One region of the Actinoplanes sp. GCM10030250 genome, then DNA from elsewhere that is predicted to be linked to it. Evidence: riboswitches for the same ligand, from Rfam matches in the RefSeq annotation. Region 1 holds a riboswitch; each other region holds the start of a gene.
The links. Region 1 has a riboswitch for cobalamin ahead of ACFQV6_RS18810 (VWA domain-containing protein). Riboswitches for the same ligand answer to the same signal wherever they lie in the genome.
Positions count from the first base shown of each region.

Region 2: another riboswitch for cobalamin. It lies ahead of ACFQV6_RS35600 (ribonucleoside-diphosphate reductase subunit alpha); the one in region 1 lies ahead of ACFQV6_RS18810 (VWA domain-containing protein).
Region 3: another riboswitch for cobalamin. It lies ahead of ACFQV6_RS30865 (CbtB domain-containing protein); the one in region 1 lies ahead of ACFQV6_RS18810 (VWA domain-containing protein).

Region 1 covers NZ_JBHTDO010000013.1:124,836-129,823, reverse strand. Annotated here, with positions in the region: gene cobO (cob(I)yrinic acid a,c-diamide adenosyltransferase) at 1-138, opposite strand, end outside; gene ACFQV6_RS18810 (VWA domain-containing protein) at 337-2,679, opposite strand; cobalamin riboswitch at 2,736-2,861, opposite strand; gene ACFQV6_RS18805 (ABC transporter permease) at 3,055-4,356, opposite strand; gene ACFQV6_RS18800 (ABC transporter ATP-binding protein) at 4,365-4,988, opposite strand, start outside.
Region 2 covers NZ_JBHTDO010000038.1:35,116-40,103, forward strand. Annotated here, with positions in the region: gene ACFQV6_RS35590 (ROK family transcriptional regulator) at 1-329, shown strand, start outside; gene ACFQV6_RS35595 ((2Fe-2S)-binding protein) at 352-1,131, shown strand; cobalamin riboswitch at 1,182-1,392, shown strand; gene ACFQV6_RS35600 (ribonucleoside-diphosphate reductase subunit alpha) at 1,499-3,868, shown strand; gene ACFQV6_RS35605 (ribonucleotide-diphosphate reductase subunit beta) at 3,868-4,863, shown strand; gene ACFQV6_RS35610 (response regulator) at 4,952-4,988, opposite strand, start outside.
Region 3 covers NZ_JBHTDO010000029.1:47,227-52,214, forward strand. Annotated here, with positions in the region: gene ACFQV6_RS30855 (nitroreductase/quinone reductase family protein) at 317-1,150, shown strand; gene ACFQV6_RS30860 (CbtA family protein) at 1,200-1,955, opposite strand; gene ACFQV6_RS30865 (CbtB domain-containing protein) at 1,946-2,143, opposite strand; adenosylcobalamin (AdoCbl) riboswitch at 2,151-2,301, opposite strand; gene ACFQV6_RS30870 (suppressor of fused domain protein) at 2,416-2,856, shown strand; gene ACFQV6_RS30875 (amino acid permease) at 2,839-4,212, opposite strand; gene ACFQV6_RS30880 (tetratricopeptide repeat protein) at 4,621-4,988, opposite strand, start outside.

The sequences.
Region 1 (4,988 bases):
GGCGCGCAACGCCATCCCGAACGCCGCCGTCGACTTACCCTTCCCCGGCCCGGTGTGCACCGCGAACACCGCCTGCCGCCGCCTCTGCCGCGTCGTAAGCCCATCGTCAGGCAAATTTGAAACTCTTCCCTGCGGCATCAGCGCCTCCGTTGACCTCTACGACCTCTACGACCTCTACGACCTCTACGACCCCTACGACCTCTACGACCTTTTTACGAACTTTTTTCGTACGGCCGACGGGGAGTTCCGCCCCCACGACTCCCCCTGCGGGTCCGCCCGGCTCACTCCGCCCACCCCCTTGCGGTGGTCAGGCTTCAACCCTTACGGGCTGGAGCCTCAGGCCGCGCGCCGGTAAGCCCGGTCTTCCGGATCCGCCGTGGTCGCCGCGGGGGTGGCGCCGGGGGTTGCCGCGGTTCGCTGGCTGGTGACTGCCTCGAGTTGGTCGAGGGGCATCACGTCGGCGTTCAGCGCGGTGGCCAGGCGGCGAGCCTGACCGAGACGGATCGGGCCCGACTCGCAGTCGACCACCACTGTGGACACGCCGGTGAGTGCGGGCGCCATCAGTACGGGGTCCGGGCCGCTCGTCGACCGGCCGTCGGTGACCAGGATCAGCAGCGGGCGGCGGCGCGGGTCACGGCGGCGTTCGGTGGCGATCGTGGTGGCCGCGGTGCGCAGGCCCGCGGCGAGCGGGGTGCGCCCACCGGTACGCAGCGCCGCCAGCCGCATCACCCCGACCTCGTGGCTGGACGTCGGCGGGAGTACCACCTCGGCCCCAATTCCCCGGAAAGTGATCATCCCGACCCGGTCCCGCCGCTGGTAGGCGTCCCGCAGCAGCGACAGCACCGCCGTTTTAACGAGCGTCATCCGCTTGCGAGCGGCCATCGAGCCGGAGGCGTCCACGACGAACAGAACCAGGTTCGCCTCCCGCCCGACATGCACTGACTCCCGCAGATCGCGTGGCTGCACCCGCACCACCGCACGCCCCGCACGCCCCGCACCCCCTTCATCCCCGGCACGGTCCAGGGCTGCGCGGTCCAGGGCTGCGCGGTCCAGGCCGGCGCGTTCCAGGCCGGTGCGTTCCAGGGCTGCGCGGAGGGTGGCGGGCAGGTGGGGGGCGCCGGAGAGTTTGCCGCGGGGGGTGCGGCTGCCGACCACGCGGCCGCGGCGGGCGAAGGCGGGAGAGCGGCGCCCGGCGTGGCCGCCCTCGCCGCGGGCGGAGATGCGCAGCGTGCGGGTGCGGTAGGCGGCACCGGCACCGGCCGCGGCACCCGCCTTCTCCGGCTGGGCGGGCTGATCGGTGGGGGCCGGGTCGGGACCGTCCGGGGATTGGCTGCTGAGGTCCGTACCGTCGGAATGCGAGCCTGCGCCCTGCGGCCCGGCGCCGTCACTCGGGCCTTGCGGACCGCCTCCGCCATCGGGTGGTCCGTCGCCCTCCGGGTCGGGATCGTCATCGTCGCGACGGTCGTCGGCGGCCCGGCGTTCGGCTTCGGCGCGACGTTCGGCTTCGGCGCGGCGGTCATCCTCGGCCTGACGTTCGGCTTCGGCGCGGCGGTCGTCCTCGGCCTGGCGTTCGGCTTCGGCGCGGCGATCGTCCTCGGCCTGGCGTTCGGCTTCGGCCAGGGCTTCCTCGAGTTTCTGCTCGTCGGTGCCGGGTGGGTCGAGGGGGTCGGTGCGGCGGCGGTGCGGGAGGGCGAGGCGGGCGGCGTCGCGTACGTCGCCGGCGGTGACCGTGGGGCGGCCGTGCCAGGCGGCCAGGGCTACCGCGCAGCGGGCGACGACGATGTCGGCTCGCATGCCGTCGACGCCGTAGGCGAGGCAGACGCGGGCGATGCGGTCCAGTTCGGTGTCGGGCAGCGAAACCGCGGCGAGCCGGGCGCGGGCGGCGGCGATGCGGGTGGCGTAGTCCTGCTCGGCGGGGGTGAAGCGGGCGGCGAAACCGGCCGGGTCGGCCTCGTAGGCGAGGCGGCGGCGCACCACCTCGGCACGCTGGACGGCGTCGCGGGGCGCGGCCACGGTGACGACCAGCCCGAACCGGTCGACGAGCTGGGGGCGGGGCTCGCCCTCCTCCGGGTTCATCGTGCCGACCAGCATGAACCGGGCGGCGTGCTTCACCGAGACACCGTCCCGCTCGACGTGCGCCCGGCCCATCGCGGCGGCGTCCAGCAGCAGGTCGACCAGGTGGTCGGGAAGCAGGTTGACCTCGTCGACGTAGAGAACCCCACGGTGTGCGGCGGCGAGCAGGCCCGGCTCGTAGGCTTTGACGCCGTCGCTGAGCGCCCGCTGCAGATCGAGCGTGCCCACTACCCGGTCCTCGGTGGCGCCGACCGGCAGCTCGACCAGGGTCGCCGGCCGCGACATCCGCCCGCCGGCCCCGTTCCGCGAGGCCCCGTCCGTCGTGCCGGTGCCGTTTCGGGAGGGCCCGGACGGCGCGTCGGCGTCGTGTGGGCCGTCGGGGCAATCGGGGTCGGGGGCGCCGGGGTCGCAGGCGAACCGGCAGCCGCGCACCACGGCGACCTCCGGCAGCAGGCCGGCGAGGGCGCGGACCACGGTGCTCTTGGCGGTGCCCTTCTCGCCGCGGACCAGCACCCCGCCGACCGCCGGGGAGACGGCGGTGAGCAGCAGTGCCAGGCGCAGGTCGTCGAGGCCGACTACGGCCGAGAACGGGTACGGGCTCGTCACGGGTGGATCCCTTCCGGCGGGTGTCCACGCCCGCGCGTCGGTGGCACGAGCGGCAGGAGTCTCCTGACTCCCGGATCGACGTTTCCCGCTCGCCTTCCGGCCGATCAGGGCCGTGGCGCTGGGTAGCGGGTCGCTCCCCGGTCACAGTGGCGGGACCGTCCCGGACTCGCACCGGGTTCCTCCGCAACCGCTCGCCGGTCACTCTTTCCTACGGCACGGCTGATCGTCAACGCACCCCCGCCAACAGTGGCTCCCGTCGCAGCGCCCAGGCCCGCGTGCACCACCGCAGCGCGCGAGCCGCCCCCGCCACGGCGCTCGGGCCAGGGCCGGCGGCAAGGCGCGGGCCAGGGCCCCTGTCGCAGACGCGGCCCGGGCTCACCGCCGCAGGGCCTCGACCGGCTCGATCGTGGCGGCGCGCACCGCCGGATAGGCGCCCGCCAGCATTCCCGTGATCGCACCGACCAGCGGCGCCGGCAGCACGGTCACCGGGTCCAGCACCACCGTCCACTCCTGGTGCAGGGCGACCGCCAGCACCACACCCACCCCCAGCGACGTGCCAATCAGCCCACCGAGGGCCCCCAGCGCCGTCGACTCGCACAGGAACTGGACGGCGACATGTCTGCGCCGCGCGCCGAGCGCCCGCCGGAGACCGATCTCGCCCACCCGTTCCATCACCGCGACCAGCGTCGTGTTGGTGATGCTGACCGCACCGATCACCAGGCAGATCCCGGCCAGGGCCAGAAAGAGCCCGGACAGCTCGGTGCTCACGCCGTCCCGCAGGCTGCGCGGGTCGGGCGGCGCCACCGCCCGCAGCACGCCGGCCCGGTCCGGCCGCAGAGCCACCGGGGCCTGGCGAGCGATCAGCCCGGCCGCGCCCAGCCGCGTCTCGATCACCATCCGGGCCGGGTTGGAGACCGGGTCGGGCGGCGGGTAGAGCCGTTCCGCTGTGGTGCGCGGGAGAAGTACGCCGAGGAGCAACTCGGGCAGGCGCCGGGTGTCCGAGATGATGCCGACCACGGTGAACGCCGCACCGTCGATGAACACCGCGGGACGGCCGCTGAGCTGGTGGATGTTGAGCCGCCGGGCGGCGGCCGCACCGAGAACGGCAACCGGTTCCCCGCGGCTGTCGTGAAAGGCGTCGTAGAGCCGCCCGGTGCTCACGGTGCTCTCCACGGCACCGAAGACACCCGCCGAGGCGGCGTAGACCGGCAGGTCACCGGCGTTGGCCCGGGACCCGGCGGCGACACCCGGCGAACCGGCGATCACCGGGTTCCGCAGCGGCACCTGCCAGTAGACACCGGCGGCCTCCGCACCGTTGAGCGCGGTGATCCGCCGATCGGCATCCGCCGGAAAGTTGATCTCCGCGGCGGCACCCGCGGACGCGGCAGCACCCGCGGCGGCAGCACCCGCGGCGGCAGCACCCGCGGCGGCGGAATCGGCCGGGGCGTCGGCGGAAGCACCGGTATCGGTGACCGTCACGGTCGTCTCGGCCAGCGCGTCGAACCGCTTGCTGATCTGCCCGGTGGCCGTCGAGGTCAGCCCGAGCACCGCAACGAACGCACCGACACCGAGGACCGTGCCGATCGTGGTCAGCACCGAACGGGCGGGCCGCTGCAGCACCCCGGCGACCGCCTCGGCAACCAGGTCGAGCAGCCCGAAGACCGAGCGCTCAGGCACCGCCCGCCTCACGGCACGGCTGCGATCGGCGTGCCGTCCGAGATCAGCGTCCCGTCGACGATCCGCACCAGCCGCCGCGCCCGCCCCGCCACCGCCGCGTCGTGCGTGATCACCACGATGGTCAGGCCCGCCGCGTGCAGCTCGTCGAACAACTCCATCAGCCGCTGGGACGTGGCCGAGTCCAGGTTTCCGGTCGGCTCGTCGCACAGCAGGATCGCGGGTTCGTTGACGAGCGCACGAGCGATCGCCACCCGCTGCCGCTCCCCGCCGGACATCGTGGTGGGCATCGCGAACGCCCGGTGCCCCACACCCACCCGGCCGAGGGCCGTCAGCGCGAGCCGCCGGCGGTCGCGGCGCGGCGCACCGTTGTAGACCTGGGCCAGCATCACGTTCTCCACGGCGGTGCGGTGCGCCAGCAGATGGAAGGACTGGAAGACGAAGCCGATCCGCCCGCCGCGCAACGCCGTGCGGTCGCGTTCGCTGAGCCCCGCCACGTCGATCCCGTCCAGCCGGTAGACGCCGCTCGTCGGCCGGTCGAGCAGCCCGAGCAGGTTGAGCAGCGTGGACTTGCCGGATCCGGAGGGCCCGACGACGGCCAGGTAGTCACCCCGCTCCACCACCAGCGTGGCGTC
Region 2 (4,988 bases), on a different contig from region 1:
CCGTACGCCTCGCCGCGGCCGCCGGTGACCAGCTCGCGATCGAGGTGGTCGAGACCGCCGCCGGCTGGCTCGCCACCGCGGTGGTCGACATAGTCAACATCCTCGACGTCGACCTGGTCATCCTCGGCGGGCACAGCCTGCGCCACGTCGAGGACCGCTTCCGCCGCGCCACCGAACACGCCCTGGCCACCCGTACGCTGGCCCGCAACATCCGGACGGCGAAGGTCGAGTCCTCCCCGCTCGGCGCCGACGCCGCGGTGGTGGGCGCGGCGGCCCTGGTGCTCTACGCCACCTACTCGCCACAGGTGTCCGACCTGCTGTCCCTCTGAGCACCCGCGTACCGTCGAGGTTGTGCCTGACGACGATGCCGCCGCCTCCGCTCTGCGGTCGGCGGCGCGGCTCGGGCCCTACTTCACCTGGGAACCGTATGACGACGGGCCCGGCTGGCGGCCATTGCGGACACTGCTCGACCCCACGGTGATCGCGGAGCGGGTCGGCGCCGGCCGGCGGACCCTGGCGAGAATGGGTGGCCTCGCGCCCCGCGACATCGAGGAACGCGCCGCCGCCTCGATCATCTTCCTCGGCCTCGCGTCCCGGCTGCTCTCACCCGTGCTCGGTGCAGTGGCGGTCGGCGGTGCGCTGCCGATCCCCGACCGGGAGCGGATGTGGTGGCGCCCGGTTGAGGGCGGCCCGATGCCGATCGCCGCGCGCGGTCTGACGGCACAACAAACCCGCGTGGGCGCGGCGCCGACGCTCGCCCGCACCGCGATCCAGGGCCTGGTCGAACCGGTGCTCGACGTCTTCCGCGAGCGGTTCGCCCTGTCGCCCCAGGTGCTGTGGGGCAACGTCGCGTCAGCCCTGGGCGGTGCCGCCGGCATGATCGCCGACGCCGCACCCTCCTGCGCCGAGCGCGCCGCGTCCGTTGTGGAGGCTGTGCTCGACCTGGAGCCGCTGCGGGGTACCGCCCGGCTGATCCGTCCCGACCCGGCGAAGGCACGCTGGTTCCTGGTCCGCAACAACTGCTGCCTCTACTACCGGATCCCCGGCGGCGGCACGTGCGGCGACTGCGTCCTGACCCCCGAACCGGCCCGGCTCCGCACCTGGGCCGCCGCGCTGCGCTCTGGGGAGTGATCTTTATCCGACACACCATATGGGTGTGACTTCGTCTCTGCCGTCCATATATGGTGTGCCCCGCAGCTGGTTCGGCCGGTCCGCTCAAGGGCCCGGCCGAGGCAACAGGGAACCCGGTGTGATACCGGGACTGCCCCGCAGCGGTGAGTGGGAACGACAGCCGTCAACGAAGCACTGGGCCCCGGCCTGGGAAGCGACGGCCAGTAGGAGCGAGCGGGACGCCCACGAGTCCGAAGACCTGCCAGCGCGCCGCACGTACCGCGTGCGGCGGTCGAAGGCCGCGTGGGACGGCTGACGCCACGGAACCGGCCGCCCCGCGCGGGCCGGTGGCGTCACCCCGCGTGTCTTTCGGCCCTGTCGAGAGGGCATGGAGGAGTGGGCCGTGACGGTCACACCGGAGAAGACCACGGTGCCGGAGCAACGCCGGCACGCGATGCAGGTCCGTAAACGCAACGGGGACCTGGAACCGGTCGACGTCAACAAGATCGTACGGGCGGTCGAGCTCTGGGTCGCCGACCTGGACGAGGTGGACCCGCTGCGGGTCGCCACGAAGACGATCAGCGGGCTCTACGACGGCGCGAGCACCGCCGAACTGGACCGGCTGTCGATCCAGACGTCCGCCGAGCTGATCAGCGAGGAGCCGCAGTACTCGCGGCTGGCGGCCCGGCTGCTGGCGGCCTTCGTCGACAAGGAGGTCCGCGGGCAGGGCGTGGCGAGCTTCAGCCAGTCGATCCGGTACGCCCACGCGCTCGGCCTGATCGGAGACGAGACCGCCGCTTTCGTGGCCGGCAACGCCCGCAAGCTCGACGACGCCGTCGACGTCTCCGGTGACCTGCGGTTCGAATACTTCGGCCTGCGTACGGTCGCCGACCGCTACCTGCTGCGCCACCCCCAGCAGCGGATCGTCGTGGAGACACCCCAGTACTGGCTGCTGCGCGTCGCCTGCGGCCTGTCGCAGACCGCGGCCGAGGCGATCGGCTTCTACCGCCTGATGTCGTCGCTCGCCTACCTGCCGAGCTCACCGACCCTGTTCAACTCCGGCACGAGGCACACCCAGATGTCGTCGTGCTTCCTGGTCGACTCGCCGAAGGACGAGCTGGACTCGATCTACGAGCGGTACCACCAGGTGGCGAGACTGTCGAAGTTCTCCGGCGGCATCGGCATCTCCTGGTCGCGGGTGCGTGGCCGGGGTGCGCTGATCCGCGGCACGAACGGCAGGTCGAACGGCATCGTCCCGTTCCTGAAGACCCTGGACGCGGGTGTGGCGGCGGTCAACCAGGGCGGGCGGCGCAAGGGTGCGGCCTGCGTCTACCTGGAGCCGTGGCACCCGGACATCGAGGAGTTCCTCGAGCTGCGGGACAACACGGGGGAGGAGTCCCGGCGTACCCACAACCTCAACCTGGCGAACTGGATCCCCGACGAGTTCATGCGCCGGGTCGAGGCCGACGGCGACTGGTCGCTCATCGATCCGTCCGACGCGCCGGAGCTGCCGGATCTCTACGGTGCGGCGTTCGACGAGGCCTACCGGCTGGCCGAGAAGAAGGCGGTCAAAACCGTCAAGGCCCGGGACCTGTACGGCCGGATGATGCGCACGCTCGCGCAGACCGGCAACGGCTGGATGACGTTCAAGGACCGCTCCAACGCGTGTTCGAACCAGACCGGTGCGGCCGGCAACGTGATCCACCTGTCGAACCTGTGCACCGAGATCCTCGAGGTCAACTCCGACGACGAGACGGCGGTGTGCAACCTCGGCTCGATCAACCTGGGCGCGCACGTCACCGCGGGCGGCGTGGACTGGGAGAAACTGCGGGCAACGGTACGCACAGCGGTGACCTTCCTCGACCGGGTCATCGACATCAACTTCTACCCGTCGCGGCAGGCGGAAGCGTCGAACCCGCGCTGGCGGCCGGTCGGCCTGGGGCTGATGGGATTGCAGGACGCGTTCTTCACGCTGCGGCTGCCGTTCGACTCGGAGGCGGCGCGCGAGCTGTCCACCCGGGTGCAGGAGGAGATCTTCCTCACCGCCCTGGAGGCGTCGGCCACCCTCGCGGAACGGTTCGGGGCGCATCCCGCGTACGCCGAAACCCGTGCCGCCAAGGGTGACCTGCATCCGGACCTGTGGGGTGCCACGGTCTCGCAGAACGCGCGCTGGAATGCGCTGCGATCGAAGATCGCCGATTACGGTCTGCGTAATTCGCTGCTCGTCGCGATCGCGCCGACGGCCACGATCGCGTCCATCGCCGGCTGTTACGAATGCATCGAGCCGCAGGTCTCCAACCTGTTCAAGCGCGAGACGATGTCCGGCGAGTTCCTTCAGATCAACACTTATCTGGTACGGGAACTCAAGGCCCGAAATCTGTGGACCGCCGCCATTCGCGAGCAGATCAGGCGCGCCGAAGGTTCGGTGCAGGCGATCGCGGAACTGCCCGCGGAGGTGCGCGAGTTGTTCCGCACCGCCTGGGAACTGCCGCAGAAGGCTCTGATCGATCTGGCCGCCGCACGGGCACCGTTCATCGACCAGTCGCAGTCGCTGAACCTGTTCCTCAGCGCACCCACCATCGGCAAGCTCTCGTCGATGTACCTCTACGGCTGGAAAGCCGGCCTGAAGACCTCGTACTACCTGCGGTCGCGCCCCGCGACGCGCATTCAGCAGGCGACGGTGTCGCTCATCCCCGCGATGACACCCGCCGAAGTCTGCTCCCTGGAGAACCCCGAATCGTGTGAGGCCTGCCAGTGATGCTGCTCGACCCCGGAATGGACCTGACCCTGCGGCCGATGAGGTATCCGCACTTCTTCGACCGGTTCAAGGACGCCATCAAGAACACCTGGACCGTCGAGGAGGTCGACCTGCACTCCGACCTCGCCGACCTGGCCAGGCTGACCCCCGCCGAGCAGCACCTGGTGTCGCGGCTCGTCGCGTTCTTCGCCACCGGTGACACCATCGTGGCGAACAACCTCGTGCTCAACCTCTATCAGCACATCAACTCGCCGGAGGGCCGCCTCTATCTGTCCCGGCAGCTGTTCGAGGAGGCCGTGCACGTCCAGTTCTATCTGAACCTGCTCGACACCTATGTCCCCGACGAGGCGGAACGGTTCGCGGCGTTCGCGGCGGTGGAGAACATCCCGTCGATCGCCCGCAAGGCCGAGTTCTGCTTCAAGTGGATCGACTCGGTGTTCGAACTGCGCGCCCTGCGGACGAAACAGGACCGGCGGGCGTTCCTGCTCAACGTGATCTGCTTCGCGGCGTGCATCGAAGGGCTGTTCTTCTACGGCGCTTTCGCCTACGTGTACTTCCTGCGGTCCCGCGGTGTTCTCCAAGGCTTGGCGTCCGGGACCAACTGGGTGTTCCGTGACGAATCCATGCACATGGCTTTCGCCTTCGACGTGGTCGACCAGGTCCGTGCCGAGGAGCCGGATCTGTTCGACGCCGAGATGGAACAGCAGGTGCGCGACATGCTCGCCGAGGCTGTCGAATGTGAGGTGCAGTTCGCCGCCGACCTGCTCGACCAGGGCGTCAGCGGAATGTCGCCGGCCGATATGCGGGAATACCTCCAGCATGTGGCGGACCGGCGGCTCACGGCGCTCGGCATCGCACCGGTCTACGGCAGTAGCAACCCGTTCGCCTTCATGGAACTGCAGGACGTCCAGGAGCTGTCGAACTTCTTCGAACGCCGCGTCTCCGCCTACCAGGTCGGCGTAACCGGAACCGTGACCTTCGACGACGACTTCTGAGGCGCCATCCCCGGTGAAACACGCCTCAGGCCGGCAAACGGCCGGGACCATGTGGTCCCGGCCGTTTCGCCTGTCTGTGCCGATCCGCTCAGGGGAGGGTGGCGATGTCGCCGTAGAACTTGTTG
Region 3 (4,988 bases), on a different contig from region 1:
GACTGCCGGGTCGGCCTTTGGCCATTACCGAGTGGGGCACCCGGCCGGCGCGTGATCGCCCGGCGGCCGCCCCGGTCGCCCGCTGCCCGTGCTCCGCCGCTCTCCGTCTTCGCTTGGCCGCAACCTCAGTGCAGCTGGGCACCTTCGCTGCCGCCTTCGAGCGGATCGCCGCTGCTGTTTTGCTTGAGCCGCCGCATGCACCGGAGCGCCCGAGCCGTCACCTGTGCCGCACAAACTCCTGAGCCCCACAAACTCCAGGCCCTCACCAAGGGGCCGCACAGTCCTTTTCCGTGCCCGAAATATCCGAAAGTTGAGTATGCCGAACGAATTCAACGTCCCTGTCATCGAAGAGTTCCGGGCCAACCACGGCATCGTGGGTGGCATGTTCGAGGGTGGCCGGCTGGTTCTGGTGACCACCACCGGCGCCAAGTCCGGACAGCCGCACACCGTGCCGCTCGGCTATCTGCCCGACGGTGGTGAGCGCATCCTGGTCATCGGGTCGGCGGGTGGTTCGCCCCGGCACCCGGCCTGGTTCCACAATCTGCTCGCCAACCCGGTTGTCACCGTTGAGGACGGCACGTTCACGTACGAGGCGAGGGCCACGGTTCTCGACGGTGCGGAACGGGACCGGGCGTTCGCTCGCGCCGTCGAGGGGGATGCGGGATGGGCTGACTACGAGAGGCAGTCCGGGCGTGCGCTGCCGGTCGTGGCGCTGACCGCGATCCCGGGTCCGCCGCGGACGGATGCCGCCACGCCGGGCGGGATGCTGAAGCTGGTGCATGATGCGTTCCGCCGGGAGTTGTCCCTGATTCGTGCGGAGGTGGCCAGGTCGGGGCCGGTGCTGGGGGCTCAGCTGCGGGTGAACTGTCTCAGTCTCTGCGCCGGCCTGCACGGTCATCACGTACGTGAGGATGAGGGCATGTTCCCGGGCCTGGAGTATCACCGCCCGGATCTGGCCCCGGTGGTGCGGGAGTTGCGCACCGAGCACGAGAAGATCGCCGCGCTGATCGGTCGCATGCTGGAGGTTCTCGGCGACGCCGATCTGCCCCGGGAGACCCTTTCCGCCGAGGTGGATCGTCTCGCCACGGAACTCGAGTCTCACCTCGACCGCGAGGAGACCGCCTTGATCCCGGTCCTCGACGCCGTTTAACGGGAAAAGGGGGCGGCCGACGAGGGGCCGCCCCCTTTTCCCGGATCAGTCAGACCAGGCTGTCGGCCCCAGCAGGCGAAGCGGGTGCAGCGGGCGACCCGGTCCGGGAACGAACGGTCGACAGCATTCCCGCGAAGGTCAGCCCCAGCACGCTCCACAGCACAACCTGGGTTCCTAGCGACGAGATCCGGAAGTCCCACAGCAGCGTCGCCGGGAACGTCTGCGGCACTTCGTCGAACGTGGGCAGCAGCAGGTACGCCACCACAACCACCACCAGGAACCCGCCAGCCCCGGCGACAGCCCGCCGCCATTCGGCAGCCTGTGTCCGGGCCGCGAGCACCCCGGCCCACACCGCCACCAGCCCGAGAACCACCACCGCCAGGTACGCGATGGTCCGCTGGTCGATGGTCGCCGGGTCACCCACAGCGGGCGGGTTGGCCGGGTACTTGAGGAACGGCACCACTACGAACCCGAGCAGTGTCCCCGCTGCCAGCCCGAGGGCGGCCCGGGCATCGCTGGCCACCCGCAGCCGGCGCCGCAACAGTGTGTACGCGATGGCGAAGATCCCGCCGAGCGCCAGCCCGTAGAGCCCGGTGGCGAGGAACAGTCCGGCGCCGGACTGGGTACCCCGGCTGACCAGTTCCTCTTCGTGATGCGACACCTCGCCACCGGCGTGGGCGGCCGCTTCCTCGATGGCGATGGCCGCGTCCACGTGCGGTTCGCCGAACACGTAGGCGAAGCCCCCGGCGAGGAGTCCCGCGATCAGCCCGGCGAGCAGGCCACGAACGATGAGCCTCAGTGGCACGGAACACCGAGCAGGTGGCGGCCGTCGTGCATGAGCTCGTGGAGGAACATGCCGCTCTGGGAGACGGCACCCTGGTCGAAGGCGACCAGGTAGGCGAGCAGCAGCATGAGGCCGGTGATTCCGGCTGCGGTGGCGAGGAGTTTGGGGGTGACTGCCGGTGCGGCGACGGCGGTGTGGGCCTTGGGCACGGTGAGTGAACCTCCTACGGGATGACGCGTCCCGATCGATGGGGCCTGCGACGCGTGAGCGTCCTGACTTCCCGGCCCTCGCGGGTCCGGTTCACAGTGGCGCGACCGCACCGGATTCTCACCGGTTTCTCTCGCGACGCCGCAGATTTGTTCCCACAACCTAACGGCCGGGGCTGGGCGGGCACAACCGCGCCGGCCGGGCCCGGGGGCGTTTGCGCCACCAGGTGAGACCGCTACCCACCTGTTGATCAACAGCGGGGCATAATGCCGCAGTGACCAGCACCACACCCGGCCGCGACGCCCTTGATGCCGCGCTTGAGCGCCGTTACCCCGGCATGGCGGCCCAGCACGTCACTTTCGCGCCGGCCACCGCCGGCGGCTTGCACGGCTGTTCCGCGTTTGCGGACGGCGGCTACTGGCATGTTGTCACTTATGGACTGTCCGAGCTGGGCGCCAAGTCGGAGGACGACGATCCGGACTGGTCGGGCTGGGGGTTCGAGCTGACCATGCGGGTCCCCGGTGGGGAGTTGCCGCGCCAGGCGTTCACGGTGCTGAGCCGGGTGGCCGAGCATGTGAACGGCCGGGGTGTCCTGCTGGAGGACGGTGACGAGGTGACCATCGACTCCGGCCGGGTGCGGATCAGCCGTGATCCGCTGCTGGGTGAGATCCGCACCCCGAACGGCCGGGTCGTGTTCCTACGTGTTGAGCAGTGAGTGCTTGCGGCCGTAGGCGAAGTACACGATCGCTCCGATCAGGAACCAGACGGCGAAGCGCAGCCAGGTGACCGGGTCGAGGAAGGTGATCAGCCAGAGGGAGAAGACGATGCCGAGGATCGGCACGACGGGCATGCCGGGCACCTTGAAGGTGCGGGGCAGGTCCGGCTGGCGGTAGCGGAGCACGATCACGGCGACGCAGACCACGACGAACGCGAGCAGGATCCCGATGTTGGTGAGTTCGGCTGCTTCGCGGATCGGCAGGAACCCGGCGATGACCGCTGAGGCGACGCCGACGATCCAGGTGACCCGGGACGGTACCCGCCGGACCGGGTGCAGTTTGGCGAACCAGGACGGCAGGAGCCCGTCGCGGCTCATCGCGTACCAGACGCGGGTGACGCCGAGGGCGAAGGTGAACATGACGGTGAGGATGCCGATGATGGCTCCGACGGCGATCACGCTGGCCAGTCCGGAGAGGCCGACGGATTCGAATGCCGAGGAGAATCCGCTGGTCGGGTTGATGTCACGGTAGTTCTGCATTCCGGTCAGGACGAGCGTCGCCAGCACGTACAGGATCATGGAAATTATCAGTGAGTAGATGATGGCCTTCGGCAGATGCCGCCGGGCGTCCTTGGCTTCTTCCGCGGCGGTGCTCATCGCGTCGTATCCGAAGACGGCGAAGAATACTGTCGCGGCTCCGGTGACTGCTCCGCTGACGCCGAAGGGGAAGAACGGGTTGTAGTTGGCCGTGTTGACGTAGAAGACGCCGACTCCGATGACCACCAGCACCACGATGACTTTGATGACCACGACGATGGTTTCGAATCGGGCGGCGGTGCGGATTCCCTGGTTCAGCAGGAATGCGATGAACAGGCAGAGCAGCACGGCGAACAGGTCGATCACGTGCCCGTCGCCGGTTCCTGGTGCGCCGAGCATCCAGGCGGGCAGGTCAGCGCCGAGTTCGCCGATCAGGAAGTTGAAGTAGCCGGAGATGCCGATCGCGACGACGGCGACGATGGCCGTGTATTCCAGCAGCAGGTCCCAGCCGATGAACCAGCCGACCACTTCGCCGAGGACCGCATATCCGTAGGTGTAGGCCGATCCCGCTTTCGGGATGAGCCCGGCGAATTCGGCGTAGGAGAGCGCCGCTGCCGCGCTGGCGATGCCCGCCAGCAGGAATGAGATCAGGACGGCTGGCCCGGCGGTTTCGTTCGCCACCGCTCCGGCCAGTGCGAAGATTCCGGCTCCGATGATTCCGCCCACCCCGATGGCGGTGAGCTGCCACAGTCCCAGCGTCCGGGAGAGCCCACTCTCTCCCGGTTCCTCGATTGTTTCGACCGGCTTACGCCGGAACATCCCCGATCCTTGGCCAAGGCTCATCCCGCTTCCCTTCCAGCATCACTGCCGGCCGGCCCCCTGCCCCTCCATGCCGCGGCGCCCCCGCCGGCTTCGTCGGTTCCCAGAACCTTTTTCCGTACGCCTGAAAGCACCCGCCCACCGGACGCCACCCACCGTTCGCGGCCGGCTCCCGGTTCTGCCGGGCGGTCAGATCCGGCTGGTTCCCAGCACTGCCTGGAACGGACGTGAGGCAGTGCTGGGAACCAGCCGGGGTGGCGCCGTTCGCGGGGCCCGGGCGGGAGGGGGCGCCCGGCCCGCGAACGGGCGACCCGAACCGTGCGGGACCGGGTCGCCCTCTCGGACTATCACGTCACGGCCGTGATCGCATCCAGGGCGGCCGATATATCTGGGGCTGCGGCGCGGGGGTCAGGCGGGCACGGAGGCGATCAGCTGGTGGCTCCGGTGTTCCAGGGCGGGGGTGTGGCCGGCCTGTGCGGCGCGGTGCAGCCAGGTCTGTGCCTCGTCCGGCAGGCCGCGCTGGTGCAGCAGCAGGCTCAGGTCGTACATCGCCGCGGGGTCGGCGGTGCCGGCGGCGACCCGCAGCAGGGGCTCGGCCGCGTCCAGTTCGCCGAGGTGCAGGTAGTGGGTGCCGAGGCGGGCGACGGCCTGGTGGTTGCCGGCCGCTGCGGCTTGCCGGTACTGCCGTTCGGCGGCGTCGTGCTGGCCCTGTTCGTCGAGCAGGTCGCCGAGGTGCAGGTGGCCGTCGGAGTGGCCGGCGGTGACGGCGTCGCGGA